DNA from 3 places in the Phytohabitans rumicis genome. Region 1 is predicted to be linked to each of the others. Evidence: predicted binding sites of a transcription regulator. Region 1 holds the regulator's gene; each other region holds the start of a gene.
The links. Region 1 encodes HrcA, which represses chaperone genes, less so after heat shock. Its sites were predicted from a motif close to GGTTNGCACNCTCNNNNNGAGNGTGCNAACC; they were not measured.
Positions count from the first base shown of each region.

Region 1 (7,278 bases):
GAGCCGGGACGCGTACGCCGGCACGGTGCTCGCTGAGCTGGCCCTGGCGGCCACCGTGGTGGCGCCGCCCCGGGTCGACACGGTCTTCGTCGGCGGCGGCACGCCGACCCTGCTCGACCCCGATGACCTGGCCCGCATCCTGGACGCGATCGACCGCACCTGGGGGCTGGCCGCCGGCGCCGAGGTCACCACCGAGGCCAACCCCGAGTCGGTGACGCCGGCGTCGCTGCAGCGGCTGCGCAAGGCGGGGTTCACCCGGGTCTCCCTGGGTATGCAGTCGACCGCCCCTGGCGTACTCCAGATTCTGGATAGGCGGCACACCGCGGGCCGGGCGCCGGCCGCGGCGCTGGAGGCCCGCGAGGCCGGTTTCGACCATGTCAACCTCGACCTGATCTATGGCACGCCGGGGGAGTCGGCGGACGACTTCGCCGCGTCGCTGGACGCGGCCGTGCGGGCGGGCGTGGACCACGTCAGCGCCTACGCCTTGATCGTGGAGGAGGGCACCCGGCTCGCCGCGCGGATGCGGCGCGGCGAGCTGCCGTACCCCTCGGACGACGTCGCCGCGGACCGGTACCTGGCCGCGGAGGCGGCGCTCGACGCGGCCGGCTTCTCCTGGTACGAGGTGTCCAACTGGGCCACGAGCGAGGGCGCCCGGTGCCGGCACAACCTGCTCTACTGGGCCGGCGGCGACTGGTGGGGCCTCGGTCCGGGGGCGCACAGCCACGTCGGCGGCGTGCGGTGGTGGAACGTCAAGCACCCGTCGGCGTACGCGGGCCGGCTGGCCGAGGGGGCCTCGCCCGGCCACGGGCGGGAGGTCCTGTCGGCGGCCGACCGGCGGATGGAGGACGTGATGCTGCGGCTGCGGCTGGCGTCGGGGCTGCCGCTGTCGGCGCTCGACGGCGCGGGGCGTGCGGCCGCGGCCCGCGCGGTGGGCGACGGGCTGCTGGTGGAGCGGGCCGGGAGCGTCGTGTTGACGCTCCGCGGCCGCTTGCTGGCCGACGCGGTGGTGCGCGACCTTACTTGATGATGGAGACGCTCATCGGGTAGTTGTACAGCTGGCCGTCGTTGGCCTTCACGCCGCCGATGATGCCGAAGACGATCGCGATGATCATCGCGGCGGGCGCGAGGATGAAGCCGATCAGCGCGCAGACCAGGATCCAGCACACCACCGTGATGATCGACCACAGCAGCTGGAAGTTGAGCGCGGCGATGGCGTGCGCGCGGACGGTCGGCGACTGGTTGCCCTTGGCCAGGAGTGCGACGAGCGGTCCGACCCAGCCCAGCGTGCCACCGCCGACGAACGCGCCGGCCGCGCCGCCGAAGTGGGCGACCAGGGCCCAGGTCTTCTCCTCATTGTTGGCGTAGCCCGCCGGGGCGGGGCCGCCGTAGTACCCGCCGGGCGGACCCTGTGGCGGGTAGCCGGGCGGCGGATATCCCCGCCGGGCGGTGGTGGGTAGCCGCCGCCAGCCGGCGGTGGGTAACCCGTGCCGGGTGGCGGGGGCGGCGGTGTATCCGCCGGTGGCGGAGCGTAGCCGGGAGAGGGTGCCTCGCCCGGCATCGAGTAGGACGCTGGAGGTGGTGGCGGAGAGGTCGGATCCGGGGGCGTCGCCCCGGGGTCGCTCTCTCCGGGAGGGCGAGGTGGTTCTGTCATGCAGGCCACGGTAGGACTACCGATCAATCCGCGCTACACAACACACTCATTGAGTTGCCTAAAGTGATCATCGCGAGCGTACGGGGATGCGACGTAGACTGGCACTCGCTACAGTCGAGTGCCAAAAGGGGGTGAGTCATGAGTCTGGACGACCGCAAGCTCGACGTCCTACGCGCGATCGTCGAGGACTACGTGGCCACCCAGGAGCCGGTCGGCAGCAAGGCGCTGGTCGAGCGGCATCAATTGGGCGTCTCCCCGGCCACCGTGCGCAACGACATGGCGGTGCTGGAGGAGGAGGGCTACATCCGGCAGCCGCACACCAGCGCCGGCCGGGTACCGACCGACCGCGGCTACCGGCTCTTCGTCGACCGGCTGTCCCGGGTCAAGCCGCTGAGCCCGGCCGAGCGCCGCGCGATCGAGCGCTTCCTGGCCGGCGCCCTCGACCTGGACGACGTGGTGCACCGCACGGTCCGGCTGCTCGCGCAGCTGACCCGGCAGGTCGCGGTGGTGCAGTACCCGAGCCTGGCCCGCTCGTCCGTGCGCCACCTGGAGCTGGTGCCGATCTCCACGACCCGGCTCATGCTCGTGATGATCGCCGACAGCGGGCGGGTCGAGCAGCGGCTGGTCGAGCTGCCCGGTCCGGTGCACGTCGACTCGGTCACCGACCTGCGCCGGCGGGTCAACGAAAAGCTGGTCGGCAAGCGCCTGTCGGACACCCCGCCGCTGGTGCAGGCGCTGGTCGACGAGGTTTCCCCGGACGACCGCAACACCATGGTCACCCTCGCCACGGTGTTGCTGGAGACGCTCGTCGAGCGGCACGAGGAGCGGATCGCGCTCGCTGGCCGTGCCAATCTGACGCGTGGCGGGTTACTTGACTTTCAGGGCTCGTTGCAGCCCATCCTGGAGGCGCTTGAGGAGGAGGTCATCCTGCTCAAGCTGCTCGGCGAGGTCGACGCGACCACGCTGCGCGTGCGCATCGGAGACGAAAACGAGATCGACAACCTGCGGTCCACCTCGGTGGTCAGTACCGGTTATGGGCCGGGTATGACAATCATGGGTGGCCTCGGCGTCCTCGGGCCGACGAGGATGGACTACCCCGGCACCATCGCCACGGTGCGCGCCGTGGCACGCTACGTAGGCGACCTGTTGGGAAATACCTAGCCCGGGACAGCGCGAGAACATGAGGACACGGAACGCAGTGGCCAAGGACTACTACGGGATTCTCGGTGTGAACCGGGACGCATCCGACGACGAGATCAAACGCGCATACCGGAAACTGGCTCGCCAGTATCACCCGGACGTCAACCCGGATCCGGATGCGCACGAGAAGTTCAAGGACATCAACGCCGCGTACGAGGTGCTGTCCGACGACCAGAAGCGGCAGATCGTCGACCTCGGCGGCGACCCACTCGCGCCCGGCGGCGGCGGTCCGGGCGGTGGTCCCGGCGCGGGTCCGTTCGTCGGATTCCAGGACATTATGGACGCGTTCTTCGGCACCGCGGCGGGCACGCGCGGGCCGCGGTCGCGCACCCGGCCGGGCGCCGACGCGATCTTGCGGCTGGAGCTCGACCTGGTCGAGACCGCGTTCGGCGTCGAGGCCCCGATCACCGTCGACACCGCCGTCCTGTGCACCACGTGCTCCGGCGCGGGCACCGCGGCCGGCACCCACCTGGCCACCTGCGAGGCGTGCGGCGGGCGCGGCGAGGTGCAGTCGGTGCAGCGCACGTTCCTGGGCCAGGTGGTCTCGTCCCGCCCGTGCACGGTCTGCCAGGGGTACGGCACGGTCATCCCGCACGCGTGCGCGACCTGCGGCGGCGACGGCCGGGTCCGCACCCGCCGGTCACTGACCGTCAAGATCCCGGCGGGCGTCGAAGACGGCATGCGCATCCGGCTGGCCCAGCAGGGCGAGGTCGGGCCGGGCGGCGGCACCGCCGGCGACCTGTACGTCGAGATCCACGAACGGCCGCACGACGTCTACTCGCGCAAGGGCGACGACCTGCACTGCCGGGTCACCGTCCCGATGACGGCCGCCGCGCTCGGCACCCGGCTGACCATCAAGACGCTCGACAGCGAGGAGCAGCTCGACGTCAAGGCCGGCACCCAGCCCGGCGCGACGTTGCGGCTGCGCGCCCGGGGCGTACCGCACCTGCGTGGCACCGGCCGCGGCGACCTCTTCGTCCACCTGGACGTAAGAACCCCCACCAAACTAGACCCCGACCAAGAGCGCATCCTGAGAGACTTCGCCAAAACAAGAGGCGAGGAAGTAGCCGAGTTAACCAAACAAGGCGGCTTCTTCAGTCGCATGCGCGACGCCTTCAACGGCCACGCGTGAGCGCGCCGCTCTCCCCCTGTCTCTCCCCGTTGATCAGGGAACGGCTCTGGCGTGTTGCGGCGTGGCAGGGGAGCGGCTCCCTGATCACCGGGATCTTGTGAGCGCGCGCGGCGGCGTGGCGCCGTTTTGTCAGCGGCGCCGCGAACCAGAGCCCACCGCGGACCCGGTCGCCGCTGGGAAAACGGTGCCTACGGGCGCCGCCGCGCGCGCTCACAAGAAGGCGCTGTGAGCGCGCCGCTCTTCCTCGTTGACGCGCTGCCCAGCGGGGACACCGCCACGCTGGGCGGGGCGGAGGGGCATCACGCGGCCACCGTCCAGCGGCTGCGGGTCGGGGAGGATCTGGTCCTCGCCGACGGGCGCGGGGGCACGGCCACCGCCGTGGTCACCGCCGCCGGCCGCGGCAGCCTCGACCTGCGCATCATCTCCCGGGGGTACGCCGAGGCGCCCGACCCGCGACTGGTCGTGATCCAGGGCATCGCCAAGGGTGATCGGGGCGAGCTGGCCGTACAGGCGATGACCGAGGTGGGTGTCGACGAGATCGTGCCCTGGGCGGCGGTCCGCTCGGTGGTGCAGTGGAAAGGCGAGCGGGGCACCCGCGCCCACGACAAGTGGGTGGCGACCGCCCGCGAGGCGGCCAAGCAGGCCCGCCGCCCCTGGCTGCCGACCGTGGCGCCGCCGGTGTCGACCCGCGAAGCGACCGTGCGGGCCACCCTGGTCCTGCACGAGGAGGCGGAGACCCGGCTGTCGACTGTGGACCTCCCGGCCGCTGGCGAGATCGCGCTCGTGGTCGGCCCCGAGGGCGGCATCGCCCCGGAGGAGTTGGCCGCCTTCGAGTCGGCCGGCGCAAGCTTGGTCCGCCTGGGCGAGCAGGTCCTCCGCACCTCCACGGCCGGCGTGGCGGCCCTTTCGGTGCTATCCGCGCGGCTGGGACGGTGGTAGGGCCGCGTTGATCAGGGACCAGCTCTCTCGGCGCGCCGCAACACGCCCGAGTTACTCCCTGATCAACAGGGTGGTGGTGAGGCGGATGTCGGCCGCGCTGTGGGCGGCGGACACCACGTAGTCGCCGGGGACGACCTGCCAGGCGGAAGCGTGCCAGGTCTCGAAGGTGCGCTGGGGGAGCGGGATGCGCACGGTGGCCGGGTCGCCGGGGGCGGCCTCGGCTACGGCGAAGCCGGCTAGCCAGCGGGCCGGGCGTTCGGGGTCCTCGGTGGACGGTCCTACGTAGAGCTGCACCACCTCGCGGCCGTGGCGCTTGCCGGTGTTGCGCAGCTCCACGACCGCGCACATGTCCTCGATGGACAGTTCCTCGTACGCCCACGTCGTGTAGCCCAACCCGTGCCCGAACGGGAAGAGCGGGTCGGAATCCTTGCCCCGGTAGCCGAGGAACACGCCCTCGTCGTACGGCAGGGCGCCGTCCAGCGGCGTGACGGGCAGCGCGTCCTCGTCACGGCGGGGCCACGTGGTGGGCAGCCGCCCGCCGGGCTCCGCCACGCCGAGCAGTACGTCGGCGAGCGCGGCACCCGCCTCCTGGCCCGGAAACCAGGTGAGCAGGATCGCGGCCACCTGGTCCGCCCACGGCATCAGCACGGGGGAGCCGGCGTTGACGACCACCACCGTACGCGGGTTGGCGGCCGCGACCCGGGTCACGAGCGCGTCCTGGTGTCCGGGCAGGGCCAGCGTCGTACGGTCGAAGCCCTCCGACTCGACCTCCTCGGTGGTGCCGACGACCACCACGGCGACGTCGGCCGCGGCGGCGGACCGGGCGGCCTCGTCGAGCAACTCGTCCGGCCCGGCCGTGGGCGGGGCGTGGCCCAGCGTGAACGCCACGAACCCGGGGAGCCCGACCCGCTGGGTGAGCAGCACGTCGACCGGCTCCCCGGCGGCCAGCTCGACCGGGAAACGGCGCTCCTCGGCGGAGAGGAACACGGCGGAGGCTTCGTCTTCCCGGTAGATCGAGCCGTCGAAGAGGGTCCGCCCGCCGGCCGCCAGCGTGAACTCGCCGAAGCCCGCGATGGCCAGCTCGTGCGTACCACCGGCGGTGGGCGTGCACCGGGCGGACAGCTCGATCGTGGCCAGCTCGTACGGGTCGACGCCGGCCGGCGGCTCGCCCATCCAGCGGACGGTGGCCTCGGGCAGGGCAGTCCGGTACAGCTCCCGCCCGTCGGCTGCCCGGAGGGTGGCGGTGATGCCGCTCCACTGTGGAGCAGCCGCGGCCGGGATCCGGCGCCGCGGGTCGGCCCCGATCGCGTACGTCACGGTGGCGTCCGGCAGCGCGGCGGTCAGGCCGTCCAGCGGCGAGATGACGTACGGCGGGTGGACCAGCGCGCTGCCGCCGCCCTGTACGCGCGCGTCGGTGGCCAGCACCCCCGACACCGCCACGCTGCGCAGCGCGCCGGCGTCGAGGGGCAGCACCCCACCGGCGTTGCGGGCCAGCACGAACGAGCGGGTGGCGACCTCGCGGGCCACCGCCGCACCGTCCATAGTGAACTTCAGCGGGGCGGGCTCGCCGCCGAAGGCGCCCACCCGCTCGGCGAGCCGCAGCACCCGCCGTACCTTGTCGTCGATCAGCTCTTCCGGGACGGTGCCGGACCGGACGGCCTCGACCAGCGCGTCGCCCCACGGAGCGCCGAACGCCGGCATGACCACGTCGAGGCCGCCGTTCGCGGTCTCCTCTGTGGAGCGCGCGGCGGTCCAGTCCGACACGATCGGCCCGTCGAACCCCCACTCCCGCTTGAGTACGCCGTCCTGCAGCTCGCCGTGCTCGGTCATCGTGGCGCCGTTGACCCCGTTGTAGGCGGACATCGCGGCCCACACGCCCGCGCGGACGATCCGCTCGAACGGCGCGAGGTACAGCTCGCGCAGCGCCCGCTCGCCCACCCGTACGTCCACAGTGAACCGGTCGGTCTCCGAGTCGTTGGCCACGAAGTGCTTCACGGTGGTGCCGACGCCCTGCTCCTGCACGCCGGTGACGTACGCCGCGCCGATCTCGCCGGTCAGCAGCGGGTCTTCCGAATAGCACTCGAAGTGCCGGCCGCCCAGCGGGCTGCGGTGCAGGTTGACCGTCGGCGCCAGCAGCACGTGTACGCCCTTGCGGCGCGCCTCCTGGCCGAGCAGCCGGCCGGCGGTGCGGGCCAGGTCAGGATCCCAGGTGGCCGCCAGCGCGGTCGGGCAGGGCAGCGCGACGGACGGGTCGTGGGGCCGCCAGCCGATGCCGCGTATGCCGACCGGCCCGTCCGACATGACCAGCGAGCGCAGACCGATCTCGGGGATCGCCGGGAGGGTCCAGAAGTCCTGG
Region 1 is NZ_BLPG01000001.1:5,890,511-5,897,788, forward strand. It holds gene hemW (radical SAM family heme chaperone HemW) at 1-1,024, shown strand, start outside; gene Prum_RS54560 (DUF4870 domain-containing protein) at 1,017-1,655, opposite strand; gene hrcA (heat-inducible transcriptional repressor HrcA) at 1,790-2,812, shown strand; gene dnaJ (molecular chaperone DnaJ) at 2,850-3,983, shown strand; gene Prum_RS26830 (16S rRNA (uracil(1498)-N(3))-methyltransferase) at 4,209-4,922, shown strand; gene Prum_RS26835 (beta-glucosidase family protein) at 4,974-7,278, opposite strand, start outside.

Region 2 (7,278 bases), 1.9 Mb from region 1:
CTGGCGGCGCTGGTGAACGGCTGCGAGCGGTAGGCGTCCTCGGCGAACAGCAGACCACCGTCGAAGCCGCCGGCCGCGCCCGCGGCCATCGCGGCCTGCAAGGCGACCGTCGAGCTCAGATCCCGCAGGCCGTCGAACAGCGACACCTGGAAGGAGATCCACTTGAGGGCCGTGACGCTGTCCAACGGCTGCCAAGGAACGAATGACCGCGCGCCCGCTGCGGCGTACTGCGCGGGTAGCGGGTGCTGGGCGACCCAGCGGTTGACGCCCTCGGTGTAGGAGGTGAGATCGCGGCGCGTCGACGCCGACAACGCCGCCAGCGACCGCTGCGCGGCCCGGCGGACCCCGAACGTGCGGAACTGGACATCCTGCGGGATCGCTGCGTCGCCGAGCAGCTCGGCGAGCGTCCCGCTGGTTTCGCGCCGGTTGAGGTCCATCTGGAACAGCCGGTCCTGCGCGTGCACCCAGCCCTGGAGGAAGAACAGCTCATGGCGGTTGCCCGCCCGTACGTGCGCCAGTCCAAACTGGTCACGCACCACACCGGCGACCGGTGTCGCCGGCTTCGCGGCCACGGCGCCCGCCGGTGCGGTCGTGACCACAAGCGCGGCGACGATCAGCACCGCGGCACCAGCGGGCTTCACGGTGCCCTGCCCTCAGTGGCGGGTGCGATGTAGCTCTGATCCCCGAGCCCCAGAGTGACATGGTCGCCCACCTTCGGCTGAAAAACGGACCTTGGCGTTGCGGGTACGCCACCGGGGTCCAGGGCAGCAGGAAGAAGGCGTTGAGAACGCTGAATGTCAGGCTCAACGTACCCCTGTTCGGGTCGCCTGGGAACCGCTCACATCGATCGGGCGTAGGCTCGTGGTGTCGCTCTGGACCCCGGTGATCTGAAAAGAGTCCGCTTGGCGACGAGAGCTCCCTCGGTCGCAACGTGCCTACGCAGGGAGATGAAGACGTGAAGATCTGCATCGTTGGGGCTTCTGGAAAGCTCGGGCAGTACATGGTGCGGCACGCGCTGGACCGGGGCTACGAGGTGGTCGGCGTGTGCCGGGAACGCAGCGTGGACAAGCTGGGCGCGTTCAAGGGGCGTATCTCCGTCGTCGCGGGAGCGACGAACGACCGGGAGGTCATCGCACGCGCGGTCGCCGGTTGCGATGGCGTACTGACCGTGTTGGTGCCGCTCGGGGTCGACAACTACTCATCGGGAACGGCCCAGGCCGTGCTCGACCACGCACGTCCCGGGGCACGTCTCGTGTTCTCCTGCGGGTGGCACATCACGCGCGACGGCCTGGACGTGTACTCCTGGAAGGTCAAGGCACTTGTCAAGGTCGTCGGCCGGCTCGCGAAGCTCGCACGCCTCGTCGACCTCGACGACCAGGTAGAAGCCTGCCGGCGGATCTTCGCCAGCGACACCCGGTGGACCGTCGTACGCGGCAGCGACCTGGAGGAGGGCGACAGCCAGGGCCTACCGGTGTGGAGCCGCCACACGGGCGATCCGATCCTCGATAGCAACATCACCCGCCGTGTGGACTTCGCCCTGTTCATGGTGGAGGCCCTCAGGAACGACGAGTTGGTCCATGAGGCCCCGGCGATCGTCGGCCGCCAAACACCGTCGGCGATCGCGCACGCCGCCACGACTCCCGCGCCGTGACGGCGTACGACCTGGACGCCCGCGCGATCTACTGTGCCGCCTTGTCGGCGACGAGCACCTCCGTGGTCAGGAACAGCGCCGCGATCGACGCGGCGTTCTGCAGCGCGCAGCGGGTGACCTTGGCGGGTTCGACGATGCCCGCCTTGAACATGTCGACATATTCGCCGGTGGCGGCGTTGAGGCCGTGGTCCGGCGGGAGGGAGTGGACCTTCTCGGCCACCACGCCGCCCTCGAGGCCGGTGTTGACGGCGATTTGCTTGAGCGGCGCGGTCAGCGCGACCCGCACGATGTTCGCCCCCGTGGCCTCGTCGCCGGCGAGGTCGAGCTTGTCGAATGCGCTGGCCGCGGCGTTGGCCAGCGCCACCCCGCCACCGGCCACCAGCCCTTCCTCGACGGCGGCCTTGGCGTTGCGTACGGCGTCCTCGATGCGGTGCTTGCGCTCCTTCAGTTCGACCTCGGTGGCCGCGCCGACCTTGACCACCGCGACTCCGCCGGCCAGCTTGGCCAGCCGCTCCTGCAGTTTCTCGCGGTCGTAGTCGGAGTCGCTGTTCTCGATCTCGGTGCGCAACTGGGCGACCCGGCCGGCGATCTGGTCGGCGTCCCCGGCGCCGTCGACAATGGTCGTCTCGTCCTTGGTGACGACGACCCTGCGAGCCACCCCCAGGGTGTCGAGTCCGGCGTTGTCCAGGGTGAGGCCCACCGTCTCGCTGATGACCTGGGCACCGGTGAGGATCGCGAGGTCGGTCAGCATCGCCGTACGCCGGTCTCCGAAGCCGGGTGCCTTGACGGCCACCGACGTGAAGGTGCCACGGACCTTGTTGACGACCAGGGTCGCGAGGGCCTCGCCCTCGACGTCCTCCGCGATGATCATCAGCGGCTTGCCCGCCTGCATGACCTTCTCCAGGATCGGCAGCAGGTCGTTCAGGTTCGAGATCCTCTTCTCGACGATGAGCAGGTACGGATCGTCGAGAACGGTCTCCATCCGTTCGACATCGGTGACGAAGTACGGCGAGATGTAGCCCTTGTCGAAGCGCATGCCCTCGGTGAGCTCGAGCTCGAGGCCGAAGGTGTTGCTCTCCTCGACGGTGATGACGCCTTCCTTGCCGACCTTGTCCATCGCCTCGGCGATGATCTCGCCAACGGCGGCGTCACCGGCGGAGATCGACGCGGTGGCGGCGATCTGCTCCCTCGTCTCCACGTCCCGAGCCTGGTTTCTCAGCGCCTCGACCACCGCCGCGACCGCGGCCTCGATGCCGCGCTTGAGCGCGATCGGGTTCGCGCCGGCACCGACGTTGCGCAGCCCTTGCCGCACCAGCGCCTGGGCCAGGACGGTGGCGGTGGTGGTGCCGTCGCCGGCCACGTCGTCGGTCTTCTTCGCGACTTCCTTGACCAACTCGGCGCCCAGCTTCTCGTACGGGTCGTCAAGGTCGATCTGTTCAGCGATGCTGACACCGTCGTTGGTGATCGTGGGCACGCCCCACTTGGTGTCCAGTACGACGTTGCGGCCCTTCGGGCCCAGCGTCACCTTCACGGTGTCCGCCACGATGCTCATGCCGCGCTCCAGGCCGCGACGGGCCTCGTCCCCAAACGCGATCAACTTGGCCATCTGCGTCGTCCTCTGCTCGTCGTGCCGAACGCGGCACTGGTCGGGCCGACCTGCGATGACCGCTGCACACGGTCCCCCTCCGGGGTCCCATCCCATTCGGTTGGCACTCGCACAGGGCGAGTGCTAAACACAGTGCATCATCTGCACACCCAAAGCACAAGTGACCGTGGGCGTACCGAGGCGCGGCGCGCGTGCATCCGGGGTGTTGGGCGTAGGCTGGATGGTGACACCGCCGCTCAGGGAGTCCGTCGCGTTCGATCCGGACCTCGTCCTACGTCACCTGCCCGCCGCGGCCTCACGAACCGCTTGGTATCGGAGGCGCCCTCATGGAGCCACCCGCGGTGGCACGGTGTCCGGACGGCGCGGTCCCGTGAACGCCGATCGCAGGACGCGGCTGTGGAGCCAGGTCGTCGAAAACGCCCACGGCGGGCCGGTCACGGTCGAGCATGTCTGTGCCGCGGCACTGCCGGCGGCGGGCGTGGACGGCGCCGCCATCACCGTGGTGCTCGGCGCGCCCTCCCGTGAGACCGTGTACATCACCGGCGAGGTCGCCGCCGAGCTCGCGGAGCTGGCCCTGACCCTCGGCGAGGGCCCGACCGTGGACGCCGTCGAGGGCGGCCCCGTGTTGGCCGCCGACCTGACGACCTCGGCCTGCCTGGCCCGCTGGCCGGTTTTCGCCCCCGCCGCGGTGTCCGCCGGAGTGCGCGCGGTGTTCGCGCTGCCGCTGCAGGTCGGCGCGATCCATGTCGGTGTCATGGATCTCTACCGCGCCGAGCCCGGCGGTCTGGACGGCGACCAACTCGCTGACGCGCTGCTGTTGGCCGATACCGCCTGCGCGCTGCTGCTCGACGCGGCACAGCACGACCGGCCGCGGCCTGACGGACGCCGGTCGGAGCCGATCGCTCCTGCGCACCCTGAGGTGCACCAGGCCACCGGGATGATCACCGTGCAGCTGGGGGTGACCGCGGCGGTGGCCCTCATCCGCCTGCGTGCGTACGCGTACGCCCACGACCGGCGGCTGCGCGACGTGGCCGCTGACGTGGTCGCCCGACGCCTCCGATTCGACCGCGAATCTGGGGGCGATAGTCGTTGATGGGTCTAATGTGTTGCGAGGGTGAGTGAGATGGCCGGCATTCAGCTATCGGACGTGTTCGTCGAAATGGCCGACACTCTCGTCGACGACTTCGACGTGATCGACTTTCTGCACGTGCTGACCGAGCGGTGCGTGCAGTTGTTGGGCGTGTCGGCAGCCGGCCTGCTGTTGACCGACGAGCGAGACGCGTTGCAGGTGGTGGCCGCCTCCTCCGAGCGGACCAGGCTGCTCGAGCTTTTCCAACTCCAGACCGACCAGGGCCCGTGCGTGGACTGCTTCCGTACCGGCCAACCCGTGTCGGTCGCGGACCTGTCCTCGGCCGGCCGCTGGCCGGCCTTCACCGCCGCCGCTGCCGAGGTCGGATTCGTCGCCGTACACGCGATGCCCATGCGCCTACGCGCCGAGGTGATCGGTGCGCTGAACCTGTTCGACACCGCGCCGGGACCTCTCGACGACGACAAGCTGCGCGTCGGCCAGGCACTCGCGGACGTGGCCACCATCGGGCTTCTGCAGCAACGCGCCATCCACCGCCGCGACACTCTCACCGAACAGCTGCAGACCGCGCTGCGCAGCCGGATCCTGATCGAGCAGGCCAAAGGGGTTTTGGCCGAACGACTCCAGCTGGACATGGCCGAAGCGTTCACGGTGCTGCGCGGCGGCGCCCGAAGCCGCAACCTGCGCTTGACCGACCTCGCTCAGGCCATTGTCGACGGCACCGAACAGCTCGCACCGCCGCCGGCCACCAATCCGCCCCGCTGACACCGCTTGCGGTTACTGCCTGGGTACGTGTGGGACGAGGGCGAGCAACTGGATCGCGGCGAGGCCGTACTGCGCGGCGTCGTTGGTGGACACGAACGCCGCCTCGTCGACGGGCATGAGAACGCCCGTGCCGTCGATGCGGGTGAGCCGCCAGTGCGGTTCGCGCTGGAGGGGTTCTGGTTGAGCTGGTCGCCCTCGTCGTGCAGGAACTTGCGCCAGGCGAGCTCCGCCAGCCGCGCGTCGCCCGTGCGGGCCGCGGCGTACGCGGTCAGGCGGCTGTGGGCCTGCACGAGTGAGATGCCCCGCAGCGGTTGGCCGACCTCGGCCGCCTGCTGCTCCGGCGATGCCAGGTAGAGCCGGCAGTAGTCCAGCCAGGCCCGCTCGAACCGCGGAAGGCCGAGGTCGAGATCGATCAGTTCGGCGACGATCTCCGGCAGGCCGAAGACGGCGGACAGGTGGGAGACGTCGATGCTGTCGCGTGTGGTGTCGAAGCGGCCGGTGCTCAGATCGAGCCGCGCCTGGCCGGTGAGGAAACCGTGTCGCAGCGCTCCGATGTCCGCCATCGTGCCAAGGAGGCGGTCCCGCGCGCGTTCGTCGCCGTGCCGTTCCCAGCGGGTCAGCCAGGCGGCGGCCAGCGAGCCCCAATCCGTGCCGAGGCTGACCGACAGGGCGTGCGGGTCGGGCACGTACCGGTCCGTGCGGACCTTGCGCAGCGGGTCGATGGCGACGAACGTCTCCTCGGGCACGGCGAGCTCGTCGAGCAGGTCGCCGGTCCGCTCGTCCGCGGTGAGGTAGTAGTAGATCCGCCGGTAGACCGCGCTGGAGATGCGCAGCTGCTTGCAGCTGCAACCCCAGTGCTGCACGTTGTGGCGGGAGCCGAGACCGCTCCAGCGGCCGAGGTGGTAGACGTCGACCTCGCCGGTGTGCCGGGTCATCGCCTCCGCGAACCGGAAGACCTCGCCGCGGCCGGTGCGCAGGTACTGGTACCACAGCCACAGATCGGGGGAGAGCTCCGAGTTGTCCCAGGCGTACCCGCCGATGTCGTAGCGCCAGGTGTGCCGATCCGGGTCGTACGAGTGCATGACGTCGCCGTAGTCCCAGAAGCCGTACCAGCGGCGTTGCTCCCGTTGGCGCAGGTAGTAGTCGAAGAGGAGGTCGAGGCGGTCCTCGATGTCCTGGTGCCGCGGGTCGGGCAGGCTCCAGCTGCCGAAGACGTTCGCCTCCCGCAGCCGCTCCGGCGAGGCGGTCAGCAGCCCGGGGGAGCTGAGCTGTGCGGCGTGCTCGGCAAGCGCGTCGTTCGACGGGGTTGCGTCGTGCACGCGCAGGCTGAGCTCGTGCGTCCGCGCGATCCCGTACGGCGTGCCGAAGCCGGGTTCGTAGTCCTCATAGGTGATTTCGAGCCCTTCGAGCTGCTCGGCGAAGGTGTCCTGGCCCATGCCGCCGTGCCAGTACCGCAGGTCCATCGCCGGCGCGCTGGGCGACCACATCCACACCGTCGCCGTGGCGATGTCGGTTGCCGCGCCGCGGATGTCGAGCCGGGTCGGATGCAGCTTCCAGAAGTCACGCAGACCGAACCCCAGGCCGCCGCCCGTCGCGCCGCCGACGTACCCGTATCCCGCCGATCGCGTACCGGACGGGATGGTGACCCAGGCGTGGCCGGGCGCGGTGCGCTTGCGTAGCAGGAACCCGTCGGCGCTGTTCTGGTCCAGCGTGTAGTCGTTCCACTGTGGAATCAGGTGGAGCCGGCCGGACACCTCGGGATTGGGGATGTCACCGACGGCGCGGCCGGCGACCTGGTCGGCGCGGGCCTGCGCGCCGGGGTCGCGGCGCAGGCCGGTCAGGCCGCGCACCGCTTCGGTGAGAAAGCCTTCCGGGCCGGCGAGCCGTATGTGCCGGTCGTGCGGGGCGTCGCGCATCACGACGCCGGCACGGAGGCCGAGGCCGGCCAGGAAGTCCCGCTCGGGATCGCCGTCCCAGACGAACGTGTGGACGACGCGCACGTCCGTGGCGCCGGCGTAGAAGTACAGCCGGACGCTGAACGGCAACCAGTCGCCGTGCCGCCCGTCGAGTCGTACGACCGCGCGTACCGGACCGTCCTGTTCGACGGTGATGCGTTCGACCTCGGCGGTGGTGTGCCGCCGATCGCGGGAGGGGCCGTCCTGACGGATG
Region 2 is NZ_BLPG01000001.1:7,766,352-7,773,629, forward strand. It holds gene Prum_RS35295 (penicillin acylase family protein) at 1-641, opposite strand, end outside; gene Prum_RS35300 (NAD(P)-dependent oxidoreductase) at 956-1,651, shown strand; gene groL (chaperonin GroEL) at 1,680-3,257, opposite strand; gene Prum_RS35310 (GAF and ANTAR domain-containing protein) at 3,628-4,350, shown strand; gene Prum_RS35315 (GAF and ANTAR domain-containing protein) at 4,381-5,109, shown strand; gene Prum_RS55345 (exo-rhamnogalacturonan lyase family protein) at 5,122-5,226, opposite strand; partial or broken gene Prum_RS35320 (exo-rhamnogalacturonan lyase family protein) at 5,271-7,278, opposite strand, start outside.
Region 2: the regulator HrcA is predicted to act here: its motif matches at 3,356-3,386, upstream of groL (chaperonin GroEL).

Region 3 (7,278 bases), 1.0 Mb from region 1:
GGGCACGGCCAAGCCGGACGTCGTGGCCCCGGGCGCGGACATCCTCTCCGCCATGCCCGGCGGCGGGTACGCCATCCAGAGCGGGACGTCGATGGCCACCCCGCACGTCGCCGGCGTGGTCGCCCTGATGTGGTCCGCCAACCCGAAGCTGGTCGGCGACCTGCCCCGTACCCGTGCGATCCTGCGCGAGACGGTGGTGGCCGCGACGGCGGGCGACAGCTCGGGCGACTGCGACACGGCCGACGTGACCGGCGCCGGCATGGTCGACGCGTTCGCCGCCGTGCAGGCGGCCCGAGCAGCGGGATAGCCAGCCGGCTAGGGTCGCGATCGTGGACTTCTCGATCGCCGTACTCACCGATGCCGACGTACCCGCCGTGCTGGCGCTGTGCCGGGAGGCGCTGGACGTGCCGGAGGACGCGGCCGAGGCCGAGCAGATCGTGTCCCGGCTGCGCGAGCAGCCCGGCGTCGGGTTCGTCGCGATCGCCGACGGCACCCTGGCCGGGGTGCTGCTCGGCTCGATCTCGCACCGCGACTCGTCGGTCGGCCACATCGACCTGGTGGCGGTACGCCCCGACGCCCGCCGGCACGGCATCGCGCGGGCGCTGGTCGGGCGGGCCGAGGGGGCGCTGGCCGGCAAGGGTGCGGCCGAGGTGCTGCTGGCCGGCAACCCGCCGTACTACGCCTGGCCCGGCATCGACGTGCGCTACACGCCGGCGATCTGCGCGGCCATCGCACTGGGCTACGAGCAGGACCGGACGGCCTGGAACATGACCGCTGACCTGTCGTACGAAAAGTCCCCGCGCTGCGCCCCACCGAGGCGGCCGAGGAACGGCTGGCGGCAGCCGGCGTCACGGTACGGCGTGCGGTGCCCGACGACATCGACGCCTTGGCCGGGTTCGCGCGGGCGAACTTCAACGACGGGTGGGCCGGCGAGATCACGCACTCGGTGGGCCGCGAGGGCGCGGGATGCTTCTTCGCCACCCGCGGCGACGAGGTGCTCGGGTTCGCCGCGTACGGCTCGTCCCGCCCGAGCTGGTTCGGCCCGATGGGCACCGCACCCGCCGCCCAGGGCCTGGGCATCGGCGGCGTCCTGCTCCGCCGCTGCCTACGCGAGCAGCACGCGGCGGGCCTGAGCCACACCCAGATCGGCTGGGTGGGCCCCGTCCCCTTCTACGCCACAGCCGCCGGCGCCCGCATAGAACGCGTCTTCTTCCTCTACCAAAAAAACCTCTAACCCACCCCACCCCTCACCCGCCCTCGCCGCCGCGCGCCGATCAAGGCTTTGCCCGTCGATCAAGGGCAAATGGTCGTGCTTTGATCTCCAATCCACGGCCGTTTGCCCTTGATCGACGCGGAAGTCCTTGATCGACGCGCCGCACGCCGCCTGCGGTGCGGGCCATCCTAAGCAGGCGAAGCGGACATGCGGATCGATATTCCCGATTTAGTCCGGAGTGCCGGTACCCGCCCATAGCGTGTGCCGTGGAAGGAGGAGATCATGGCCAAGGACAGACGACCAAAGGACGATCTCCAGACCATGGCGAAGTCACGGATGGCTCACATGCCGGCCGAGACCGCCGGAGGCAGGCTCGACGAGACCGCGGACCCCGGACCGGACGGGCGGAACGCCGATCCACGGCGTGACATGCCCCAACGGCGCGACATGCCGCCACGGCGAGACACGCCACCGGGGCGCGGGATGGCCCAGCCGTCCGGAGCGGACTCTCCGGAGGAGCCGCTGACCGATACGCCCCCGACGACGTCGCGGGCGGACAAGCAGCGCAACCAGCCAGGGCGCTGATCAGCAACGCAAAGGGGCGAGCCGGAGAACCGGCTCGCCCCTTCTGCTGAGACGGACTTAGAAGTCCATGTCCCCGCCGCCGGGCGCGCCGGCCGGGGCCTTGTCCTTCTCCGGCTTGTCCGCCACCACAGCTTCGGTGGTGAGGAACAGTGCCGCGATCGACGCCGCGTTCTGCAGCGCCGACCGGGTCACCTTCGCCGGGTCGATGATGCCCGCAGCCAGCAGGTCGACGTACTCCCCGGTGGCCGCGTTCAGGCCGTGGTTGGTGTCGAGGTTGCGCACCTTCTCCACCACGACGCCGCCCTCGAGGCCGGCGTTGACGGCGATCTGCCGCAGCGGGGCGTCCAGCGCGATCTTGACGATCTGCGCGCCGGTCGCCTCGTCGCCGCTCAGGTCGAGCTTGTCGAAGGCGGTCTTGCCGGCCTGGACCAGCGCGACACCACCACCCGGGACAATGCCCTCCTCGACGGCGGCCTTGGCGTTGCGGACCGCGTCTTCGATGCGGTGCTTGCGCTCCTTCAGCTCGACCTCGGTGGCCGCGCCGACCTTGATGACCGCAACACCGCCGGCCAGCTTGGCCAGGCGCTCCTGCAGCTTCTCGCGGTCGTAGTCGGAGTCGCTCTTCTCGATCTCGGCGCGGATCTGGTTGACCCGACCCTGGATCTGGTCGGCGTCACCGGAACCGTCGACGATGGTGGTCTCGTCCTTGGTCACCACGATCTTGCGGGCGCGGCCCAGCAGGTCGAGGGTGACGGCGTCGAGCTTGAGGCCGACCTCCTCGCTGATGACCTGGCCACCGGTGAGGATCGCGATGTCGGTGAGCATCGCCTTGCGGCGGTCGCCGAAGCCGGGCGCCTTCACGGCGACAGACTTGAACGTGCCGCGCACCTTGTTGACGATGAGCGTGGCCAGGGCCTCGCCCTCGACGTCCTCGGCGATGATCAGCAGCGCCTTGCCCGACTGCATGATCTTCTCGAGGATCGGCAGCAGGTCCTTGACCGACGCGATCTTGCTGTTGGCGATCAGGATGTAGGGCTCGTCGAGGACGGCCTCCATCCGCTCGGCGTCGGTCCAGAAGTACGGCGAGATGTAGCCCTTGTCGAAGCGCATGCCCTCGGTGAGCTCAAGCTCGAGGCCGAAGGTGTTGCTCTCCTCGACGGTGATGACGCCTTCCTTGCCGACCTTGTCCATCGCCTCGGCGATGATCTCGCCAACGGTGGCGTCGCCGGCGGAGATCGACGCCGTGGAGGCGATCTGCTCCTTGGTCTCGACGTCCTTGGCGATCTTCGCCAGCTCCTCCGCGACGTTGGCGACGGCCGCCTCGATGCCCCGCTTCAGGGCCATCGGGTTGGCGCCGGCCGCCACGTTGCGCAGGCCCTCGCGAACCAGCGCCTGGGCCAGGACGGTCGCCGTCGTCGTGCCGTCACCGGCAACGTCGTCGGTCTTCTTCGCGACCTCCTTGACCAGCTCCGCGCCGATCTTCTCGTACGGGTCCTCGAGCTCGATTTCCTTGGCGATGCTCACACCATCGTTGGTGATGGTCGGAGCACCCCACTTCTTCTCGAGCACGACGTTGCGGCCCTTGGGGCCCAGCGTCACCTTGACGGCGTCGGCGAGGGTGTTCATACCCCGCTCGAGGCCACGGCGCGCCTCTTCGTCGAACGCGATAATCTTGGCCATACGGCGTTGTCCTCCACTGGACATCCACTGCGCCCCGAGCCTGTCGACTCACGACGCGCACCTTCGAAAAGTCACCGCCTCGCGGCAGCGACGATCCGTCGGCCGGGCCGGATAGCCCGCGACGACCGGCCCGTGTCGCGCGGACGCGACCGAGCCTCACCGTCCCGACCTTTGGCACTCACATGCCGCGAGTGCCAATCACCTGTTTAGCACTCTGCCGGGGGGAGTGCAAGCGCGTCCGGTGAACGGGGGATGACGGGTGGGAACCCCGGGAAAAGCAGGAGGCGGGGCCGGATCCACCGGTGCCCCGCCTTGAACGCGTCCTGGACGTACTCAGGCGATGAGGCGAACCTTCTCAGCCTGCGGCCCCTTTTGGCCCTGCGCGATCTCGAACTCCACGCGCTGACCGTCGTCAAGCGCCTTGTAGCCGTCCATCTCGATCGCCGAGAAGTGGACAAAGACGTCCTGCCCGCCGTCTACCGCGATGAAGCCGTAGCCCTTTTCGCTGTTGAACCACTTGACGGTGCCCTGTGCCACGGTGCACTTCCCTCACTTCGATGGTGCTGGGTTTTCGACAACCCCCGGCCGAAGCGTTCGCTGGCCGGGGCCGCCGATCCGTGGTCCGGGGTGGTCCGTCGAACACAGCGGCCGAAATCGCACGCTACACGAGGACCCTCGCCCGTGCACTACCCCAAACCGGACACCGTGGTCGTGACCCGGCATCCTGCCACCGCCACCAGCGACGCTGACTCGTTGAATAAATCGTGGTTTCGCGAACGCCCGGACGGCGCGGCCGGCACCGGGCCCGACCCCGCTACGGGTGGCTCATGGCGGCTTCCGCCGCGGCCATCCTGGGCACCTTGGGGCGATCATGGTTGTCGATGCCGCCCCCGAGGCCACGCGGTGGGTAGCCGGCGCGGCGCCCCTGCCACCGACACCGTCCGCGCCGCCGTCGCTCACCGTCTCACTGCGCCGGGGCCCGGTGTACGTCGACAGCACCGGCTTCCTCTCCTGGGCCCTGCTCGATCGGCGTACCGGGCGGATCAGCGGCTCGGCGAACCTCACCGCGCCCAGCGACACCATGTCGATGGTCAAGTCCTGGATCGCGGCGGACTACCTGCGGATGTCGGCCGAGGAGGGGGTCACCCCGGACGAGGCCCGGATGCGGCAGCTCACCATCATGATCCGGGACAGCGACAACGCCGCCGCGCAGGCGATCTTCAAGCTGGTCGGCCGGCGCGCCTCGATCGAGCGCCTCATCGCGATCTGCCGACTCACCGACAGCAGCCCGTACCGGAACCGGTGGAGCAACACCACCGTGTCCGCCCGGGACACCGTACGGCTGGGCGCCTGCCTCGCCGACGGGCGCGCGGCCGGGCCACGGTGGACACGCTGGCTGCTGAACGAGATGCGCCAGGTACGCGGCGCGGGCGACTTCGGCGTGCGGGCCGCCCTCCCGGTGCCGATCGCCGAGACGGTCGCCATCAAGAACGGCTGGCTGCTGCGCGACGAGGACAAGCTGTGGCACGTCAGCTGCCTGGCGATCGGCGCCGGGTGGGTGCTCGCCGTGCTGGCCCGGTACCCAGGCCCGTTGGGCTTCGGGTACGGCACCGAACTGTGCCGAAAAGTCGGCGCGCAAGTCGTTAGGGTGGCGGCGTGACAGCTACGGTGCGCCGCGTACGGCCCGAAGATGCCGCCCGCATGCGCGCGCTCCGGCTGGAGATGCTCGCGGACACGCCCCTGGCGTTCCTGGAGACGCTCGCCGAGGCGGCCGCCTTCCCGCACGCCGAGTTCGCCGACCGGGTCGCCCGCAACTCGGTCGGCGGCTTCTGCGCCCAGTTCGTTGCCGAGGCGGACGGCCGCCTGGTCGGCCACGCGGGCGGCATCGCGTCGCCCGAGGAGGCCAAGCTCACCGTGATCTTCGCGGTGTACGTGACCCCGACCCGCCGGGGCACGGGCGTGCTGGCCGAGCTCGTCGAGGGCGTCGCCGCGTGGTCCCGCGACGTCGGCCGGCCCGAGCTGCTGCTCGAGGTCGTCGTCGGCAACGACCGCGCGGTGCGGGCGTACGAGCGCTTGGGCTTCGTGGACACCGGGATGCGGGTCGTGCACCCCACCATCCCGGTGCTCACGGAGCTGCAAATGCGCCGCCGCGCCTAAGCCATCACAGGTGGCGGCGGGACTGGACGATGCGGAAGCGGCTCGCCACGTACGCGCCGTCGGTGAGGGCCGCGTTGGCCGCCGGGTTGGCGCCGCTGGCGTGGAAGTCCGAGAACGCCGCCGACTGGTTCACGAACACCCCGCCGGTCAGGTTGCAGGACAGGTGCACGCCGGTGTCGAGCGCGGCCGCCTCGGCCGCGTCGAGCACCTTCTCGTCGGTCGAGTAAACCCCCGCCGTCAGCGCGCCCCGCTCGCCCACCGTCGCCCGGAAGATGTCGAGGCTCTGCGCGGTGGAGTCGGTGCCGATCACGAATGAGATGGGTCCGAACCACTCGCGGCCGTAAATCTGGTCGGCGTCCGCGGACAGCTTCACCACCGCCGGGGTACGCACGACCGCGCCCTCGTACGCGGGATGCGCGACGACCCGCGACTCCAGCACCGGCTCACCGACCGACTTGACCTCCTCCAGCCGGTCCAGCACCCCATCGTTGACGATCGCCCCGGTCAGCTCGACGGCGCGGGCCGGGTCGCCGGTCAGCTTGCCGACCACGCCCGCGATGCCGGCGGCCACCTCGTCGAAGGTCTTGTGCCCCTGGTCGGTGCCGATGCCGCCGGACGGGACGAGGATGTTCTGCGGGGTGGTGCACATCTGTCCGCTGTAGAGAGTCAGCGAGAAGCCGATGTTGCGGCACATCCCGGCGAAGTCGTCGGTCGAGTCCACGACGATCGTGTTGACCCCGGCCTTCTCGGTGTAGACGGCGGCCTGCCGGGCGTTGGCCTCCAGCCAGTCGCCGTACGCGGTCGAGCCGGTGAAGTCGATGATCTTCACCTCGGGCCGGAGCGCGAGCGTGGACGCCAGCCCTTCGCCCGGCGTCTCGGCGGCGAGCAGTACGAGGTTGGGGTCGAAACCAGCCTCGGCGAGCACCTCGCGGGCGTACTTGACGGTGACGGCGAGCGGCAGCACCGCGCGGGGGTGCGGCTTGACGATGACCGGGTTGCCGGTGGCCAGCGACGCGAAGAGCCCCGGGTACGAGTTCCACGTCGGGAACGTGTTGCAGCCGACCACCAGCGCCACGCCCCGCGGCACGACGTGGAACGTCTTGGTCATCCGCAGCGGGTCGCCCTTGCCCGCCGGCTTTTCCCACTCGGCCTTGCCGGGGTGCCGGGTCATCTCCGCGTACGCGTAGGCGAGCGCCTCCAGCGCCCGGTCGAGCGCGTGCGCCCCACCGGCCTGGAACGCCATCACGAACGCCTGCCCCGTCGTGAACTGCACCGCGTTGGCCAGTTCGAACACGTGCGCGTGCAGCCGGGCCAGGATCTCCATGCACACGCCGGTGCGGGCCTGCGGACCGGCGTCCCGCCAGGCCGGCAGCGCGGCCGTCGCGGCGGCGATCAGGGCGTCGACGTCGCTGTGCGGGTACGTCACGCCCAGCTCGACGCCGAACGGGCTGGCTTCCGTGGCGACCTGGCCGTTGGTGCCCGGCTGGTCCAGCGGGAAGAGGCCGCCGAGATAGGCCCGGAACGCCGCCTCGCCGTCGGCGGCCGCGGTCTCGCCGTACACCCGCGGGCTGGGCGACTCGGGGTAGGCCGACCAGTAGCCGCGCTCGGCGATCGCGGTCAGCGCCCGCGCGAGGGTGTCTGCG
Region 3 is NZ_BLPG01000001.1:4,843,282-4,850,559, reverse strand. It holds gene Prum_RS21805 (S8 family serine peptidase) at 1-307, shown strand, start outside; partial or broken gene Prum_RS21800 (GNAT family N-acetyltransferase) at 330-1,234, shown strand; gene groL (chaperonin GroEL) at 1,856-3,478, opposite strand; gene Prum_RS21790 (cold-shock protein) at 3,812-4,015, opposite strand; gene Prum_RS21785 (serine hydrolase) at 4,350-5,138, shown strand; gene Prum_RS21780 (GNAT family N-acetyltransferase) at 5,135-5,635, shown strand; gene paaN (phenylacetic acid degradation protein PaaN) at 5,640-7,278, opposite strand, start outside.
Region 3: the regulator HrcA is predicted to act here: its motif matches at 3,648-3,678, upstream of groL (chaperonin GroEL).